3 regions of the Acerihabitans sp. genome follow, and region 3 is predicted to be linked to each of the others. Evidence: predicted binding sites of a transcription regulator. Region 3 holds the regulator's gene; each other region holds the start of a gene.
What was found. Region 3 encodes CRP, which controls carbon source genes, mostly activating them, when cyclic AMP is high. Its sites were predicted from a motif close to ATGTGANNNNNNTCACAT; they were not measured.
Positions count from the first base shown of each region.

Region 1: VGC33_RS19145 (CdaR family transcriptional regulator) is a predicted target of CRP. The motif match lies at 4,922-4,939, and genes of this name have one in related genera.
Region 2: VGC33_RS05170 (PTS mannitol transporter subunit IICBA) is a predicted target of CRP. The motif match lies at 3,739-3,756, and genes of this name have one in related genera.

Region 1 covers NZ_DASWOM010000114.1:18,558-25,031, reverse strand. Annotated here, with positions in the region: gene gudD (glucarate dehydratase) at 1-309, opposite strand, end outside; gene VGC33_RS19155 (MFS transporter) at 868-2,205, shown strand; gene VGC33_RS19150 (enolase C-terminal domain-like protein) at 2,248-3,594, shown strand; gene VGC33_RS19145 (CdaR family transcriptional regulator) at 3,666-4,823, opposite strand; gene degP (serine endoprotease DegP) at 5,003-6,448, opposite strand.
Region 2 covers NZ_DASWOM010000025.1:29,131-35,604, reverse strand. Annotated here, with positions in the region: gene VGC33_RS05185 (hypothetical protein) at 1-1,220, shown strand, start outside; gene VGC33_RS05180 (hypothetical protein) at 1,315-2,496, shown strand; gene VGC33_RS05175 (DUF3053 domain-containing protein) at 2,633-3,349, shown strand; gene VGC33_RS05170 (PTS mannitol transporter subunit IICBA) at 3,940-5,862, shown strand; gene VGC33_RS05165 (mannitol-1-phosphate 5-dehydrogenase) at 5,949-6,474, shown strand, end outside.
Region 3 covers NZ_DASWOM010000015.1:17,174-23,647, forward strand. Annotated here, with positions in the region: gene argD (bifunctional acetylornithine/succinyldiaminopimelate transaminase) at 1-681, shown strand, start outside; gene VGC33_RS02305 (YccS/YhfK family putative transporter) at 700-2,772, opposite strand; gene crp (cAMP-activated global transcriptional regulator CRP) at 2,826-3,458, opposite strand; gene VGC33_RS02315 (OsmC family protein) at 3,775-4,197, shown strand; gene VGC33_RS02320 (phosphoribulokinase) at 4,293-5,162, opposite strand; gene VGC33_RS02325 (YheU family protein) at 5,267-5,509, opposite strand; gene VGC33_RS02330 (LysE family translocator) at 5,632-6,234, shown strand; gene VGC33_RS02335 (ABC transporter ATP-binding protein) at 6,242-6,474, opposite strand, start outside.

The DNA of each region.
Region 1 (6,474 bases), on a different contig from region 3:
GGTACGCAGATCGAACGTCTGCTGGCCACGGCCGCCGGCATCCCGGTCGGCGTATTGCCGGCGCACGGCGCTCATGACGTTTTTATACTGGCCCAGCGCCTGGCCCACCACCTGCGCGGCGGCTTCCTCCAGCGTGCGGCGTATTTTTTCCCCGCCGGGAATTTCACCCACCCCGGTATGGCCGGCGTTGTCGGTGAGAATAACAATATTACGGGTAAAAAACGGGCCATGGGCGCCGCTGAGATTAAGCAACATACTGTCATGGCCGGCAACCGGAATGACTTTCATGGTGGTGATAACAGGAGTCATACTCTTTCCTTGGCTAGATGCACAACATAGGGGGACGGGAATCCGTCGCAAAGGCAGACGCTAATGACTATAACGTCATGGCGCGCCCCTGACATTATGCGTATGCATAATCCTTGGCGGTTAATCTGGACAAAAATAACCGCTAAGCCGGCCTTGCCGTGACAGAGCTCACCGATCAGGATTATTTTTATGTGAGCTGAGTCTTGGAATGATTAAAATAGCAATCGCCGGCGTTAAAAACGGCGATGTCGGCGGTTCGCCGCGCCACAGGGCATAAATATGTTATGCCGGTCACAAAACCCTGTTGATACCCGACGCCGGTCACATTACCCTGTACTTCCGCCACAAAACTTTATGTTTTGCCGCATTTCATTCAGTCATCAGCACAATGTGCGGCCATGTCCCACCCCTTATACTCTGCTTTTGCCCAGGCGAGCCAGATATTACCGGCGGCAAAATGACAGCGCTACCATAACAAGACCATCATTAAAGCAACGTGGGGCGCCTTACTTACGTACCCGATCTTCCGATCGCTTTCCCCAACCGGGAAGAGGAATCATGGCTGAAAACTCAATTTCCGTCGCCACCCACAAAACCCGCTCCAGGTTTTGGATCTTGGCAATTTTGTTTATCATCAGTACGGTTAACTATGCCGACCGTTCCACACTGTCCATCGCCGGCCCGCACGTCGCCTCCGATCTAGGGCTGGATCCGCTGCAAATGGGCTATATTTTCTCGGCGTTCGGCTGGGCTTATACCCTGGCGCAGCTGCCGGGCGGCTGGCTGCTGGATCGATTTGGATCAAAACTGATTTACGGCATCGCCATTTTGATCTGGTCGATATTCACCTTTATGCAGGGGTTTGTACTCTACTTCGCCTCCGCGGCGATGATGCTGTTCCTGCTGCGCTTTATGGTCGGCTTCGCCGAGGCGCCGGTGATGCCGGCCAACAGCAGAATCGTCTCCGCCTGGTTCCCGGTCAGGGAGCGCGGCACCGCCTCGGCCATATTCAATATTTCCCAGTACGCCGCGCTGGTGATATTCAACCCGCTGTTGGGATGGATAACCCAGGAAGTGAGCTGGGAATATGTGTTTATCGTGATGGGCGTGGTGGGCGTGGTGTTGTCGCTGGTCTGGTACAAGACCATGTACAGTCCGCTTGACCATCCTAAGGTGAGCAAGCAAGAGCTGGACTATCTACGCGCCGGCGGCGCCCTGGTGGACATGGACAACGCGGCGGTCAACAACAAAAAAGACGCCGGTCCGCAAATGGGATATATCAAGCAGTTGCTGTCCAGCCGGATGCTGCTGGGTATCTATCTGGCCAACTACTGCGTTAACGCCATTACCTGGTTTTTCCTCTCGTGGTTTCCGATTTACCTGGTGAAGGGACGGGGCATGTCGATCCTCCAGGCCGGTTTTGTCGCGGCGCTACCGGCAATCTGCGGTTGTATCGGCGGCGTGCTCGGCGGTATTTTCTCCGATTACCTGCTTAACAAGGGGTTCTCCCTGTCGGTGGCGCGCAAGACGCCGATCATTCTCGGCATGCTGATGTGTACCAGCATGGTGATTTGCAACTATACCACCTCGGATGTGGTGGTGGTGGCGGCCATGTCGCTGGCGTTCTTCGGCAAAGGCATCGGCGCGCTGGGCTGGACGGTCAACGCGGACACCGCGCCGAAAGAGATTGTCGGCCTGAGCGGCGGCGTGCTTAACCTGGTAACGCAAATCGGCGCCATCACCACGCCGATTGTCATCGGTTATATCCTCAATAAAACCGGATCCTTCGACGGCGCGCTGATTTACGTCGCCGCCAACGGCCTGGTGGTGATATTGAGTTATCTGTTTATCGTGGGCAAGATTCAACGCCTGGTGCTTAAGCCGTTGACGGCGTGAAATTTTCTTTGACATAGCAGTTTGCAACAGCAGGAGAAGGTAATGGAGCACAGTGATTTTTCCGGCGCGCCAACGGTGACCGCCATGCAGGTGGTGCCGGTTGCGGGCCATGACAGTATGCTGATGAATATCGGCGGCGCCCACGGCGCCTATTTTACCCGCAACATTGTCATCCTCACCGATAACGCCGGGCATACCGGCGTCGGCGAGGCGCCGGGCGGCGACGTGATTCTCAACACGCTGCTGGAGGCCAGGCAACGGGTCGTGGGCCAGCCGTTGGCGACGCTTAACCGCATAGTGCACGACGTACACCAGGGGCATGTCAGCAACGATTTTGATTCCTTCGCCCAGGGCGCCTGGACCTTTGAGCTGCGGGTCAATGCGGTGGCCGCCCTTGAGGCGGCGCTGCTGGATTTGATGGGCCAGCACCTTGGCGTGCCGGTAGCGGAACTGCTCGGCCCGGGCAAACAGCGCGACAGCGTGCCGGTGCTGGGGTATTTGTTTTATGTCGGCGACAGAACTCTGACCGACCTGCCTTATCAGGCCGGTCCGGGCCGGGCGTCCCATGACTGGTACCGGCTGCGGCGCGAAACGGCCATGACCACCGAAGCCCTGGTGCGCCAGGCGGAGGCCGCGCAGGATCGTTATGGTTTCAAGGATTTCAAACTCAAGGGCGGTGTGCTGGCCGGCGCCAGCGAGATTGAGACCGTAACGGCGCTGGCCAAGCGGTTCCCGGACGCGCGCATTACCATCGACCCCAACGGCGCGTGGTCGCTTAACGAGGCCATCGATCTGTGTAAGGATATGCGCGGCGTGCTGGCCTATGCCGAGGATCCCTGCGGCGCCGAGCAGGGCTTTTCCGGGCGCGAGGTGATGGCGGAATTCAAGCGCGCCACCGGGCTGCCGGTGGCGACCAATATGATTGCCACCAACTGGCGCGAGCTTAACCACGCCGTGCAGCTTAACGCCATTGATATTCCGCTGGCCGACCCGCATTTCTGGACCCTGCGGGGCGCCATCCGCGTGGCGCAGCTGTGCGATGAATGGGGCCTGACCTGGGGCTGCCATTCCAATAACCATTTTGATATTTCGCTGGCGATGTTTATCCATGTGGGCGCCGCCGCGCCGGGCAAGCCCACCGCGCTGGATACCCATTGGATCTGGCAGGAAGGCGAGCACCTGACCAAAGAGCCGCTGCAAATCGTCGACGGGGCGATCAAACTCAACGGTAAACCGGGGCTGGGGGTGGAAATCGATATGGCGCAGCTCGAAAAACAACATGAGCTGTATAAGCACATGCCGTCCGGGGCGCGTAACGACGCGCAGGCCATGCAGTATTTGATTCCCGGCTGGACCTTTGACCGGAAACGGCCGGCCATGGTGCGCTAACATCATGATGGTGGGCGCGGCGCGCCGTGCTCACCGCCTATCGGCGGCCAAGCAGGCTGCCATGATGGAAATCAGGCTTCGTCATCCAGTTGCAGCGCGATGTAGAGCAGCAGCCGGTCGTCGAAGTTGGCCAGATCCAGGCCGGTCATCTCCGAGATGCGGTTGAGGCGGTATTCCAGGGTGTTGCGGTGGATAAACAGCGCCTTGGAGGTGGGCGTGGGCTGGACATTATGGCGAAACCAGGCGATCAGCGTGCGGCGCAGCAGGCCGTTGTTGTCCATGGCCTTGAGTTTTGCCAGCGGGCGCACCAGTTCACTGGCCTGCCAGCCGCCGCGCAGGCTGTCGAGCAATACCGGCAGCATCAGATCGGGATAAAAGTAGCGGCGCTGCTCCGGCAGCCGCTGCTTGCCCACCGACATGGTGGTGCGCGCGGTGCGCCAGGAACGGGCGATGCCGCCGGCGCCCGGGAAAAAGTTACCCAGGGCGATGCGCACCCGCAGGCGGCTGCTTTCGGTCATGCGTGAAAACAGCGTATCCACCCGCCGGCGATGTTCTTCCGCGTCCCAGCGCCCGTGGCTGTTCAGCGCGGGTTTCAGCACCACCATTTCCGTGAGCGAAACGATGGCAATCAGGTTATCGCGCTCGGGCGTGGTCAGCAGCGTTTGTAATTGCTGCAATTCCGCCATGGCGCTGTCCACGCCGAATTGGCCGCTGTCCACCTCCACCACCGCCGCAACCCGCGGCTGGTTGATATCAATGCCCAGCCGCTGGGCCCATTCGATCAGCGCCGGCGTGACTTCCTCGGCGCGGATGAGATTCAGCACCAGCTCCTCGCGCAGGCGGCTGTCCTGCGCCAGCATATGCAGCAAACGCGCCTGCTCCAGCATCATCTCCGCCGTCATGCAGACCAGTTCGCCAAATTGCCGCAGCTGGCTGGGGTTGCCGGTCAGGCCGATAACGCCGACGATATTGCCGTCGATTTTCAGCGGCAGGTTGATACCGGGCCGCACGCCGTGCAAATGCCGGGCCACGCCGTCGTCAATATCCACCACCCGGGCCTGGGACAAGGCTAGCAAGGCGCCTTCATGCAGCTCGCCGACGCGTTCTTCGTCGCCACTGCCGATAATCCGGCCACGCGCATCCATCACGTTGATGTTACTGTCGATAATCTGCATCGTTCTTGCCACAATTTCTTGCGCCAATTTCGCATCAAGATGATACGTTGCCATCCCCGCCTCGGTTGTGTTAAGCCCTTTGCCCTATTATACCCGCTGCTGGGCGCTCATACATTGTGCAATGGCACAAAGCGTGATCTTACTCACTTATTTTGTGCGGGATATCACATTCTTCCGGGAAATCGGGGGTGGGCATGGCCCACATCCCTGTGAGCCGCGCCGATGGCAAAGGACTACTGCGCCAGCAGGTAAAGCGAGGTGTCGCCGCGTTTGACGTTTAATGCCAGTACCGGCGGTTTGGTATCGAGGATTTTCCGCAGTTCGCCGATATTCTGCACCGGCTGCTGGTTAACACCCAGAATAATATCGCCTTTCTTCAGGCCGACTTTCGCCGCGGTGCTGCCCGCCTTGACATTGTCCACCTTAACGCCCTTCTGGCCGCCGGTGTCCAGGTTGCTGAGCTCCGCCCCTTCGATGCCGGTAAAGACATTGCCGGAATCAAGCTGCGGCTGCGAGCTCTGCTCGAGGATCACCTCGACGTTCACCGGCTTGCCGTCGCGCAGCAGGCCAAGCTGGACCTTGGTGCCGACCGGCTGCGAACTGACATCCGCGCGGAATGCGGCGAAGCTGTTTATCGGCCGGCCGTTCATGGTGACAATGACGTCGCCGGCTTTCACCCCGGCCTTCTCGGCGGCGGATTTAGGCAACACCTGGCTGACAAAGGCGCCGCGCTGGGCGTCGACTTTCATCGCCTTGGCCAGCTCCGAGTTGAGTTCGGTGCCAAGGATGCCGATTTCGCCACGCCTGACCTGGCCGTATTCCACCAGCTGCGCCGTCAGGTTTTTCACCATATTGCTGGGTATGGCGAAACCGATGCCGATATTGCCGCCGTCCGGGGCCAATATGGCGGTATTGATGCCAATCAGCTCACCGTTAAGGTTAACCAACGCGCCGCCTGAGTTGCCGCGGTTGATGGCGGCGTCGGTCTGGATAAAGTTTTCATAGTTTTCGATATTCAGCCCGCTGCGCCCCAGCGCGGACACGATGCCCGAGGTGGCGGTTTCCCCCAGCCCGTAGGGATTGCCGATGGCCACGGTGTAGTCGCCGACCCGCAGCTGGTCCGAATCGGCCATTTTAATGGCGGTCAGGTTTTTAAACTCGATCAGTTGCACCAGGGCCAGATCGGAGCGGGGATCGCGGCCGATGATCTTGGCGTCGAACCTGCGCCCGTCATACAGCTGTACCTGGATTTTTGTGGCGTCGTTAACCACATGGTTGTTGGTGACCACATAGCCTTTCTGGGCATCAATAATCACGCCCGCCCCCAGCGCCATGAACTTCTCCTTGGCCGGCGGGGTATTGCCGTCGCCTTCAGCGCCGCCGCCCTCACCGCCGCCCTGGCACAAAGGCGACGCCTGGAAGGGCGAACCCTCCTGGCACAGCGGGGAGTCCTGGCCGAAGAACTGCTGTAACTGATCCGGCACGCGCGCCGAACTGACGGCGGCGCTGCCTTCAACACTGATGCTGACCACCGAGGGCATCACTTTTTCCAGCATCGGCGCCAGGCTGGGAAGCTGCTGGTTGGTCGAGGCGGTTTCCGCCGCGACCGACGAAAGCGGCGCCAGCGCCACACCCAGACACAATGCCAGCGCACTCAGGACCAAAGGAGTTTTTTTCATTTAACATTATCTCAACTGTAAGAATC
Region 2 (6,474 bases), on a different contig from region 3:
AAGGTATAATTTACGGCAACGGTTTAAACCAGGCTGAAGTCATCGTTCACATGGTGGCTGTGGATAGCCAGCAGCAGGAAATAACCGGCATCCCAACTTCGGCCCTGCTGCAAAATAGTAATCTTATCGATTATATAACAGGCGGCAATATTTTCGACGCCTCCGCCGGCCCGACGCCGGCTGGTGATAACGTTTGGAGTTTCAGCCCTACCCCTAACGGCTTTAATTTCGCGCCGCCGGCCAATTATTATACGGTGGATGTTACTTGCGAACCGGATCGATCCACACCCTGGCACGTCGGCGGCAACGATGAGCCGCAGGCAGTCGATGCAAGATATCCCGCGGCCCCCGATGCCAATCAGGAGTCCATGGCCCGCCCCTATTTACCGAATGCGGCGGCGGCTACCTACTTTGTGATGCGCGGACCCAATGCCGCCACAAGGACCAAGCAGTTTGCCGTAAAGGTGACCTTAACCCATCCCGGGGCGCCGATTACTGTCTTCAGCACGGGCTTTAACGGTACGGAAGGGTTCACGAGCTATATCACCCTTACCGCGCTGGATCCTATTGATTATTCTTACCCCGAAAACCGGATCGTTCGTGAAACGGAACCGGCGGTAATGAGCCGCTCGGTATATTATCAGCTTTACGCAGAATATGACGGTACCTATACCGACCACGGCGGTCAGGTGTGCCGGCGCCATACCCTGGTTATCTCTCCCGCAATCGGCGGTAAATTCCACAGGGTTGAAGATATCTCTGGGCTGGTGGTCAATGACGATTATGTCAATCAAGGCGATATGCCCTGGCAAGGTCAGAGTATACCCGGATTTACTGGACTCCAGGCCGAGTACCCAATCTCCATTTTGGGCCGCTCGCCGACCATCTACCAAAACTACCGCATGAATTTCTGGTATCTACATCCGGATAACGCCCGTTTTGTCGGGCACTGTGTTATTCGTAACGACAGCTCATGGGATCACCGGTTTTACCGATTTTTCACCCATTTTGATGAAAGCCAGGTTTACGAAACGCCAGACCCCGGCCGGTTGGTATGCTATCAATTTGAAATTAATATTTATAATCTCTTTAATTGGCAATGGCGCTATGTGGAACGGGAAAATCTCATATTACGCCTGACCGATCGTTATGGTAATCGAGGGTTTGTTTCATTGGTATTTAATCTAGGTGAATGGTTTGACCGGCCCAGAATCGTATAACGTAAAATCAATATTTATTACGATGCCCTTATTTACACCATAAAATAAAAAATGGTGAGTGTTCGTCAGCATAAAAGCATAGAGAAGGTAACCTATGAGCATTTTTACCCATTGGGCGCAAATTCATAGAATTACTCGTTTGGTTATCACTACCCGGACTACCGAGCCGCAAGCGTTCGTTTACCGGAATGGTTTTAATCAGACCGAAGTTATCATACACATGAATGCAGTCAACAACTTGAACCAGGAAATCACCAATATCCCCTCCAGCGCGTTATTGCAACACAGTACCCTGCTTGATTTTGTCAGAGGGGATGAGATGGTGGATGGCACCGATTTACCCCCCGCCGCGCGTGAATCGGTCTGGAGTTTTAGTCAGGTGGATAACGGGTTTAATTTTGAACCCCCCACGCCCGCCGGCGAGAATGGCGATAAGCCGTCTTTGCCGGTAAATGTTAATGCGGCGGTGGCGTCATTTTTTGTGATGTGCGGTCCCCTCACTCCGGCCAGGACCAGGCAGGTGGCGGCGCAGGTTAGCCTGACCAATCCCGATGCGCCGGTCGGCGTTTATCAGACCAATTTAACCGGCACGCCGGATTTCGCCAGCCAGGTGGCTATTACCGCCCTGGATCCCATCGACTATTCTCTGGCGCGAAACCGCCGCGTACTGCAAGGGGTGGGTAGCACCGAGCGCACCAATATTGTTTGGCAATCAAGAACCGGTAATAATCCCATTCAGGAACGGACAGACGGCACCAGAACCCGGCATTACGTTCGAATTACGCCTGCCAACGGCCAATTCCGCAGCGTTGAAAACTTATCCGGCGTTATTACTGATGACAACATATTTCGTGAGTTTGAGAATTGGAATGGTCAGCAGGTGACAGGCTTCACCGGCCTTGATAGTCAATTTCCCTTGGCCGTTTTGGGACGCGGCGCGCAGTTCGTTCCCTATCAAGTTAATTACTGGTATTTGAACCCTGTCTCAACACAAATAAGCGGCCACTATCTGGGCCAACCGTTAACCGGTTTTAATCCACCGGCTTGCCTGGTGTTCCCGCGGCTTACTCCTGACGAGGTCATCGCGGGTAACGATCCGGGTATGCTGGTGTGCTACAAATTTACCGTTTCAGCTAATAATATGTTCCCCTTCGCCTGGTTTTCCGCCGAGCGCTATGGACTGGCGTTACGGCTGACGGACCGTTATGGCAATAGCGGATTTGTCTCCCTCACGCTTGATGCGGTTGATTGGTTCGATGCGCCGCGAGTTTTGTAAAAAAAATGAGATCGTTGGCAATGCCTTGAGCATATTTATTCCTCCCAAAGTGGACTATCCTTACTCTGCAAACAGGACGCGGCAATTTTGGAACCACGGAAACCGGTGAGTTATTTTACAGGAGTAGTTGGACATGATGTTAAGGGACAGACTGGCGCAGTTCCGTTATGCGCTGATGATTCCAGTGCTGTTTATGCTGGCGCTGCAGATTACCGCCTGCGGCGACAAGGAGCCGGAGCAGCGCAAGGCGTTTATGGCGTTTTTACAAACCACCGTACTGCCGGGCGGCGAGCGGCTGCCGACGCTGACCGACGATCAGAAAAAACAGTTCGGCACCTATGTAGCCGACTACCAGATCCTGCTGACGTTTACCCAGCAATATACCCAGGCGGTGAACGCCAGCCTGCTGCCGGTGCTGGATCAGGTCAGCCAGATCCGCGTGCCGCAGGATTATCTCACCCATCGGGTGGATTTGCAGCAGTCCGCGGGGGCGTTGAACCTGTTGGGGCCGCAAATCGAGCGGCTGAAAAAACAGGCTGATGACGCACGTGCCGCCCTGAAGCAGCCCGACGATTTGAAAGCGGTATATGAGCAAGCCTATACCAAGCTGGTGATCCAGCCGGCTCAGCAGGTGACGCCGGTGGTCACCAGCGCGGCTACGCTCTCGGAAACGCTGATCCAGGTGGGCAATTTCCTGAATATGCAGGGCGGCCAGGTGACCTACGGCCCCACCTCGGTGGCGTTTCCCACCCGGCTGCAGGCGACGCAATACAATGAGCTGATGGCCGGGCTGCAAAGCCAGCACCAGCAACTGATGCAGGCGCAGACCGCCGCCGGCGCCGCCCTGCGTTAATCACGCTGGTATCCCGATCGCCGCCGGGCCTGCCAATGAACGTGAGCGGGAATAGGGGCAAAGCGATTGAACGCCGAGCGCGCCGTGGATGGCCGCTCGGGTCACTTTTTTGCAACATATCATGCTGATAATAGCGCAGAGGGAAGTGCGCAGTCGCCTGTACCGTCGCGGTAAGTTTCTTACAGATTATGCCGGCAAATCCCGCGGTTTACCGTGCAAATCAACCGGTAAGCCCGATCTCGCGCCGCCTTCACGGCTGGGTGACAAATAATTTGTGATACAAATCACATTTATCAAACAAATACTCTGCAGACAACAGTGATCTACATCACAATTTATCCGCCATTAACTGCCTGAAGCTATAATTGTGGTTTTTTTTCATAAGAAATATGTGATGAATATCACCTATATAGGGGGTAATCGGGGGGTGACATGGTGATATCTATCACAATTATGCCACTCGGTACGCATTCGTCACGCAGCGTGGTAGAGTCCCGCTGCTTATAGAACTACCGACAGAGAATGCAACACTGTCGCAACAATTTTCACGCGCCCTTATTGTCCGGCGCGTATCAATAGGGGTGTTTTTTATGTCTTCTTCGGATATCAAGGTCAGAGTACAAAATTTTGGCCGTTTCCTGAGCAATATGGTGATGCCGAATATCGGCGCCTTTATTGCCTGGGGGATCATCACCGCGCTTTTCATACCCACCGGCTGGACACCCAATGCGACGCTGGCTAAATTAGTCGGCCCGATGATCACCTACCTGCTGCCGCTGCTTATCGGTTACACCGGCGGCCGGCTGGCCGGCGGCGAACGCGGCGGCGTGGTCGGCGCCATTACCACCATGGGCGTGATTGCCGGGGCGGATATGCCGATGTTCCTCGGCGCCATGCTGGCCGGTCCGTTGGGCGGCTGGGCGATAAAACGCTTCGACCGTATGGTTGACGGCAAAATCAAAAGCGGCTTCGAGATGTTGGTCAACAACTTCTCCGCCGGCATCATCGGTATGATTCTGGCGATTGTCGCCTTCCTGGCCATTGGGCCGCTGGTTGAAATCCTGTCCCATATCCTGGCGGCGGGCGTTAACCTGATGGTTCGCCACGACTTACTGCCGCTGGCCTCGATTTTCGTCGAACCGGCAAAAATCCTGTTCCTGAATAACGCCATCAACCACGGCATCTTCTCGCCGTTGGGCATCCAACAGGCTACCGCCACCGGCAAGTCCATCTTCTTCCTGATTGAAGCCAATCCGGGTCCGGGCATGGGCGTGCTGATTGCCTATATGATTTTCGGTCGCGGCAATGCCAAACAATCCGCCGGCGGCGCGGCCATCATCCATTTCCTGGGTGGTATCCACGAAATCTATTTCCCTTACGTGCTGATGAACCCGCGTCTGCTGATAGCGGTAATCCTCGGCGGCATGACCGGCGTGTTCACCCTGAGCGTGCTGCACGGCGGCCTGGTTTCCCCCGCTTCGCCGGGTTCCATCCTGGCGGTGTTGGCCATGACGCCTAAAGGCGCCTATTTCGCCAATATCACCGCGGTGATTGCGGCCTTTGCGGTGTCCTTTGTTATCGCCTCGATCCTGCTGAAAAGCATGAAGGCCAAGGAAGGGGACGACCTGGAAGACGCCACCCGTCGCATCAAAGACATGAAAGCGCAGTCTAAAGGCATGGCCGCGCCGGTTACCGCCGGCGCCACCGGCGACCTGGCTTCGGTACGTAAAATCATCGTGGCCTGCGACGCCGGCATGGGTTCCAGCGCCATGGGCGCCGGGGTGCTGCGTAAGAAAGTCAAGGAAGCGGGGCTGACCAATATCAGCGTCACCAACACCGCCATCAACAGCCTGCCCGAGGACGTGGATCTGGTGATTACCCATCGCGACCTGACCGAGCGGGCCATGCGTCACGCACCGCAGGCGCAGCATATCTCCCTGACCAACTTCCTGGACAGCGGTCTGTATACCGACCTGGTGGCGCGTCTGGTGGCGGTGCAGAAAACCGAAACCAATCAGAACAAAGTCATCACCACTCTGGACGATAGCTTTGAAGACAGCGAGCAGAACCTGTTCCGCCTGACCGCGGCCAATATCTTCCTCGGACGGCAGGCCGATAATAAGGAACAGGCGATCCGTTTTGCCGGTGAGCAACTGGTGAACGGCGGTTATGTGCTGCCGGAGTATGTGGAAGCGATGCTGGATCGTGAAAAACTGACCTCCACCTACCTGGGCGAGTCCATTGCGGTTCCCCATGGCACCATCGAGGCCAAGGATAAAGTGCTGCGTACCGGCGTGGTGTTCTGCCAGTATCCGGCGGGCGTGCGTTTCGGCGATGAAGAAGACGATATTGCCCGTCTGGTGATTGGCATCGCCGCGCGCAACAACGAGCACATCCAGGTGATTACCAGCCTGACCAATGCGCTGGACGACGATGCGGTTATCCAGCGGCTGATTAATACCACCGACGTAGATGAAGTGCTTGAGCTGCTCAAAGGCAGCAAAACGGCCTAACCACAGCGCGGGCGATGGAAACGGTTGTATTTGAGAGGGGGCCTGCATTGGCCCCTTTTTAACTAAGAGAATCCAAGGTTAAATCTATGAAAGCATTACATTTCGGAGCAGGAAACATCGGGCGGGGCTTTATCGGCAAACTATTGGCCGACGCCGGGGTGGAAGTGGTGTTCGCCGACGTCAACCAAACGGTACTGGACGCCCTTAACGCCAGGCATGGATACGACGTTCATGTGGTGGGCGAACAGTCCCATGTGGAAAAGGTGAGCGGCGTCAGCGCGGTCAACAGCACCGGCGCGGACGTGGTGGCGTTGATAGCCGACGTTGATCTGGTGACCACCGCCGTAGGGCCGCAGATCCTGGAACGCATCGCCGGCACCGTCGCCAAGGGCTTGATCGCGCGCCATGATGCGGGCAATACCCGGGCGCTGAATATCATCGCCTGTGAAAACATGGTGCGCGGCACCAGCCAGCTGAAACAGCATGTCCAAAAGGCGCTGCCCGAGCAGTATCACGCCTGGGTGGCGCAGCACGTCGGTTTTGTCGATTCCGCCGTGGATCGCATCGTGCCCCCGGCCGAAGCCGGTACCCAGGATCCGCTGGCGGTCACGG
Region 3 (6,474 bases):
ATGGACGATCATACCTGCGCCGTGGTGGTCGAGCCAATCCAGGGGGAAGGCGGCATTATGCCCGCCACGCCTGAATTCCTGCAGGGCCTGCGCGATTTGTGCGACCAGAACCAGGCGCTGCTGGTGATGGATGAAGTGCAATGCGGCATGGGACGCACCGGCAAGTTGTTTACCTATATGCACTACGGCGTGTCGCCGGATATCCTGACCACCGCCAAGGCGCTGGGCGGCGGTTTCCCCATCAGCGCCATGCTGACCACAGAGGAAATCGCCTCGGTGATGAAAGTGGGCACCCATGGCACCACTTATGGCGGCAATCCACTGGCCTGCGCGGTATCCGAAGCGGCGCTGGATGTGATTAACCAGCCGGACGTGCTGGCGGGCATCAACGAACGTCACGATCGTTTCGTCAGCGCCCTCCGGGCGATTGACGAGAAATATCAGGTATTCTCGGACGTGCGCGGCATGGGCCTGCTGCTGGGCGCGGAGCTGCGGCCCCAATTCCACGGCCGGGCGCGTGAATTCCTGCATGCCAGCGCCGCGCAGGGCCTGATGATCCTGAATGCCGGACCGGACGTCATCCGTTTCGCGCCGTCGCTGGTGGTGGAATTCACCGATATCGAGCAGGGCATGGCCCGGTTTGAACAGGCGGTGGCGCAGGTTATCGCCGTCAAACCTTAAGGCGCGGGCGCCGGGCGGCTAATTGCCTAACCGGCGCGATAGCCAGTTGCCGTGCTGCGGCCGCTGGCGCCAGGCCACCGACGAAATGGTATACATGATGCCAAGATGGAACAAAATGCGCCCCAGATGGCGCTCCATCAGGGTACCTGCCGTCTCCGCCGTTTCGCCGGCGGCAGTCGGAACCGGGCTGTCCGAGCTTGGCCCGTCATATTCCAGCCGCTGCTGGCAACGCTGCAGCGCCACCTCGCACGAGGTCAGGTACTTTTGCGCCAGCGTCGGCGTCAGCATGTAGTGATCCCGCGCCAGGATGGTCATGGCGTTGATATGCTCGACGATAAACTGGCTATGGGTCACCCACAAACGCATATCGGTCAGATAGCGCGAATTAAACGCCGGTTCCCGCATCGCCTGGCTTAGCGAGGTGAACAACGCGTTATGCGCCTGGTTAACCTTCATGCGCGCGTAGGCCAGCGCCGCCGCCTCGGGCGCGGGTTGCAGCAGCAGCCGCAGCGCATCCTGATCCCGCTCCAGCGCCAGATGGGCATTTTTGCGCAACAGTCCGCTTTGCCATTGCGGCCACAACCACAGCATGCCGCCAAACGCCAGCAAACAGCCGATAAGCGTATCCACCAGCCTGGGCACCAGGAAATGCGCGCCGTTCAGCGACAGCAACTGCAGCGTATACACCGCGGTTACCGTCATGCCGGTCATCGCCAGGCCATAGTTTTTACGCAACACCAGATAAGACGCCAGCGTCAGCGCCAGCATGCACAGCAACACCGTGCCGTCGTCCAGCCTGAGCCGCAGCGTGCCGGCGGCAATCACCAGCCCGGCCAGCGTGCCCAGCGCCCGATGCTGGATACGCACCCTGGTGGCGTTATAGCCGTTTTGGCTGACGAACATCACCGTCATTAAAATCCAGTAGGGTTTGGGTAAATCCAATACCAGCCCCAGGCTGCCGCCGATGGCCAACATAATCCCAAGCCTTGCCGCGCTGCGCAGCGCCATGGATTTAAGGGAACAGTAGCTGACCAGCGCATGCCAAAAAGACAGCCTCTGCTGGTTGTCGGCCATCAGGTCGCGGCGGTAGAGCGGGCGCTGGGTGCGCAACAGCCTGGCGATACGGCTGAAGTGGTAATAGCAAAACTGCCCGACCGGATTATCCGGGTGGCGCTCGGCAATTTTTTCCAGCGCCGACAGCGCGGTAACCATGTTAAAACGCCCTGGCTGACGGTGATATAAAATATCATCCGCCAGCACCCTCAGCCGCGTGGCAATCATGCGGGCGTTATAACGGATCACCGCCTCGGCGTGGCTTTGTTCCACCAGTTTTTGGACTTCGTCAGGCTGGTGCAGGCTCACGGCGATATGCTCTTGCAAATCCAGCGCCACCTGGAAAGAACGCAACAGGCGTTTGTATTGCAATTGGTTGCTAGCCGACAGCATATACAGCTGCTGGTACACCTGGGCTATTAGATCGATCACCGACTGCTGACGGGCAAACAGCGGCGGCAGGGCGGTTTCCGGATCGGTATGCTGAGTCAGCAGGCTGTATTTCGCCTCGATATAATCCGCCAGCTCCCGATATAGCAGACTGAGCGATTCCCTCATCGGCTGCTCTTTCCATAGCCGGAACCACAGGGCGTTAAACAGGCCGTACCAGGCGGTGCCGGCAATATACAGCAGCGGCGGCACGGCGGGCGGCACATTGCCGGACAGGCCCAGGGTAAAGATGGCGGCGATAAGCGCGGCGGGCAGCAAACGACCATGCAACGGGCTGATTTCACCGGTGACGCCGAACAGCAGCGCCAGGCCGAACAGCACCAGGGGTAAGGGCACCGGCACGGCCAACAGCACCTGGATCAGCACGCTACTCAGGGCGAACAGCGAACCGCCCACCGCCAGGCGTTTAAAAAAGCGTTTATGCAGGGTATCGAGGCCGGCGATATTGCAGCAGGCGGGAACCAGTGAAAACAGCAGGCCGTTTTGCAGGCTGCCGAATAACAGGCCGACGGCCACCGGCAGGCATAACACGATGGTCTGCCGCAGGGCATAATTGACTTCGGGGTGGTAGATTAACCGGCGCCACATACTGTCAGCAAAAAAAGCGTGGTACGGAGCACCACGCCTGTCTAACGGGGCTATCAGCGCGTGCCGTAAACGACAATGGTTTTACCGTGCGCGGATATCAGGTTTTGGTCTTCCAGCATTTTAAGAATACGTCCCACCGTTTCACGGGAACAGCCGACGATTTGGCCGATTTCCTGACGGGTAATCTTGATTTGCATACCGTCGGGATGGGTCATTGCGTCGGGCTGTTTCGCCAGATTCAACAGGGTCTGCGCGATGCGCCCGGTCACGTCCAGGAATGCCAGGTTACCGACTTTTTCCGAGGTGACCTGTAAACGGCTGGCCATCTGCGCCGACAGGCGCATCAGGATATCCGGATTTACCTGGATCAGCTGCCGGAATTTTTTATATGAAATCTCGGCGACTTCACAGGCGGTTTTCGCCCGCACCCAGGCGCTGCGTTCCTGACCTTCCTCGAATAAGCCGAGCTCGCCGATGAAATCTCCTTGGTTAAGATAGGAAAGAATCATCTCTTTGCCTTCTTCATCCTTAATCAGCACCGCCACGGCGCCCTTAACGATGTAGTAAAGCGTTTCAGCCTTTTCACCCTGATGTATAAGTGTACTCTTCGATGGATACTTATGAATATGGCAATGAGACAGGAACCATTCGAGAGTCGGGTCTGTTTGCGGTTTGCCGAGAACCATTCGCTGTTATCCTCTTTTGTCATCGCTATCCCAGGTTCGGGACATCGTATTCCCTGTTACGGCGCTTGTATTATTCACTCTGTGTCCGCGTTTAAACGGAGCGGCGCAAGGGAACTTATTAGGGTCTGGTATTTTGATGTTCCGATCGATCTCTTGCCCTTTAATTATCATGAGCCCGATCCAGCCTTGTTTTTAGCATAGGTTTGATGCAGTGTCTTCTGTTGTCTTGCTTCAGCATGAAGTATGTTCAGTAACATTGCCAGTTTTCCTACAAAAATGTAGTCTGCTGGAAAGTTTTATATCAGGAGTCATCATAATGCAGGCACGGGTAAAATGGGTAGAAGGGTTATCTTTTATGGGCGAATCCGCCTCGGGCCACCAGGTTTTAATGGATGGGAACGCAGGGGAAAAAGCGCCCAGCCCAATGGAAATGGTACTGATGTCGGTCGGCGGCTGCAGCGCCATTGACGTGGTGTCCATTCTACACAAGGCGCGGCAGGATGTGCGCGATTGCGAGGTCAAGCTCACTTCTGAACGCCGCGACGAGGCGCCGCGCCTGTTTACCCATATCAATCTGCACTTTATCGTGACCGGCACCGGGCTAACCGACAAGGCGGTGGAACGGGCGGTGACCCTATCGGCGGAAAAATACTGCTCCGTTTCCCTGATGCTCGGCGCGTCGGTAAACGTGACCCACAGCTTTGAAGTGCGCGACGAACGCCACGCCCCCGCCGCCTAACCGGCCCGCCAACACCACACTCAAACCCGCGTGTTAAGGGAGAGTGTGCCAATGGGGCCGAATCGGGCGTGGTTTTCCCGCCCGCGGCCTCGTGTTTACTTAATTTCCTTTCCTTCCAGCAACCGCTGCACCAGCGGCCCCATAATCAGCTCCATCGCCAGCCCCATCTTGCCGCCGGGCGCCACCAGCGTATTGATATTGGAAATAAAGGAGCCTTGCAGCATCGCCAGCAGGTAGGGCAGGTCGATATGCGCCAGGCTACGGAAATGAATAACGACAAAACTTTCGTCAAGCGAGGGAATCGCCTTGGCGGCGAAAGGATTCGACGTATCGACGGTCGGCACGCGCTGGAAATTAATATGGGTACGGGAAAACTGCGGTGTGATGTAGTTAATATAATCCTCCATCGACCGCACCACCGAATCCATTACCGCCTCGCGCGAATGCCCCCGCTCGCCGGTATCGCGCACCAGCTTTTGAATCCACTCCAGGTTGACGATAGGCACCACCCCCACCAGCAAATCCACATGCTGCGCCACATCCTGGCTATCGGTCACCACCCCGCCGTGCAATCCCTCGTAAAATAACACATCCGTCGGTTCCGGCAACGCTTGCCAGGGGGTAAACGTGCCGGGTATCTGGTTATAGGGCACCGCCTCGTCATAGGTATGCAAATACCTGCGCGACTGGCCGTGACCGGATTCGCCATATTGACGGAACGTATGTTCCAACAGGCCAAAATCATTGGCTTCCGGACCAAAATAGCTGATATGGCGTCCTAGATCCCGCGCCTTACGGATCGCCATATCCATTTCCGGCCGCGTAAAATAATGAAAGCTATCGCCTTCGAGCTCGGCGGCGTGGATATCCAACTGCTGGAATATTTTACGAAACGCCAGGCTGGTGGTGGTGGTGCCCGCACCGCTGGAACCGGTAACGGCAATAATGGGGTGTTTTGTCGACATGGTAACCCTACGCTTGGTTGAAATGCGGCGTGAAGACGTGCGACCGGCATCAAGGCCCAGCAGTGAGTGTTAGCATATTTAGCGCCCAGGGGCCAGGGGCTTTGCTATTCACCCGGCGTCTCGTCGGCGTGACCGTGAAACCGTCCGCGCGGCATGATATTAATATTTTCATGCAGCTCCGACCAGACCACTACCGCCTCGCCGCTTTTCAGCTGCCGTTTTACATCCTCGACCTTCTGCGCCAGGGATTTTTCCTGCTCGCCGTAATCGGTGCCTTCACGCAGAACAAAGGATTCGATCAGGTTATAGAGGGTGTCAGGATCGATTTGTTCCCAGGGAATAATCACGATGTTGTGTCCTGATGGTCAATAAATCAAGGTGTTGAGGAAATTTCACCCGTTATGCCTTGTGCATCCCCGTTGGCACTGGTAGTTTCATACCCGTCATTTTACCGGAGCGCCGCCAAAACGTGGAACTGAGTCTTTTTCTGTCAATGCTGGGGTTTCTCTGGGTGGCCGCCATTACCCCCGGTCCCAATAATATGCTGCTCACCGCCTCGGGCGCCAACTTCGGCTTCTGGCGTTCAATGCCGCTGATGATCGGCATCATGCTCGGCATGCAGTGCATCCTGCTGCTGGTGGCCTTCGGTATCGGCGGCCTCATCACGCTCTACCCGTCCCTGCATTTTATGCTGAAGGTGGCGGGCAGCCTGTACCTGCTGTGGCTGGCCTGGAAAATCGCCACCGCCGCTTATGAAAAGCTGGAAACCGACGCGCCGCCGCCCAAGCCCATTCCCTTCTATCAGGGCGGACTGCTGCAGTTCCTCAATCCAAAGGCCTGGCTGATGGCGCTGGGCGCGGTGGCCAGCTTCAGCCTGAGCGGCGGCGCCTATATCACCTCCGTCGGCGCCATCAGCATCGGCATCGTCAGCGTCAATATCGTCTCCGGCGTAATCTGGCTCGGCTTCGGCTCCCTTATCGGCCGGCTGCTGCGCAGCCAACGCGCCTGGGTCATCTTCAATGTCGCCATGGGCCTGCTGACGGCGGCCTGCGTCCTGCTGATCTGGCGCTGACGCGCGGCTATTGCGCCTCAAAGGCCCGGGTCAGGGTTTCCAGCTGTTCCTGGGCATCCAGCCACGCCGTTTCGGCGTCTTCCAACTGCGATTTCACCTTGGCCTGCCGCTGTAGGGTTTGGGCCAGATCCGCCTTTCGGCTGATATCATACAGCGCCGCATCGGCCAGTCCGGCTTCGATGCCCTCCAGTTCCACGCCCAGGGATTCCATCTGCTGTTCATAACGGCTGATGGATTTGC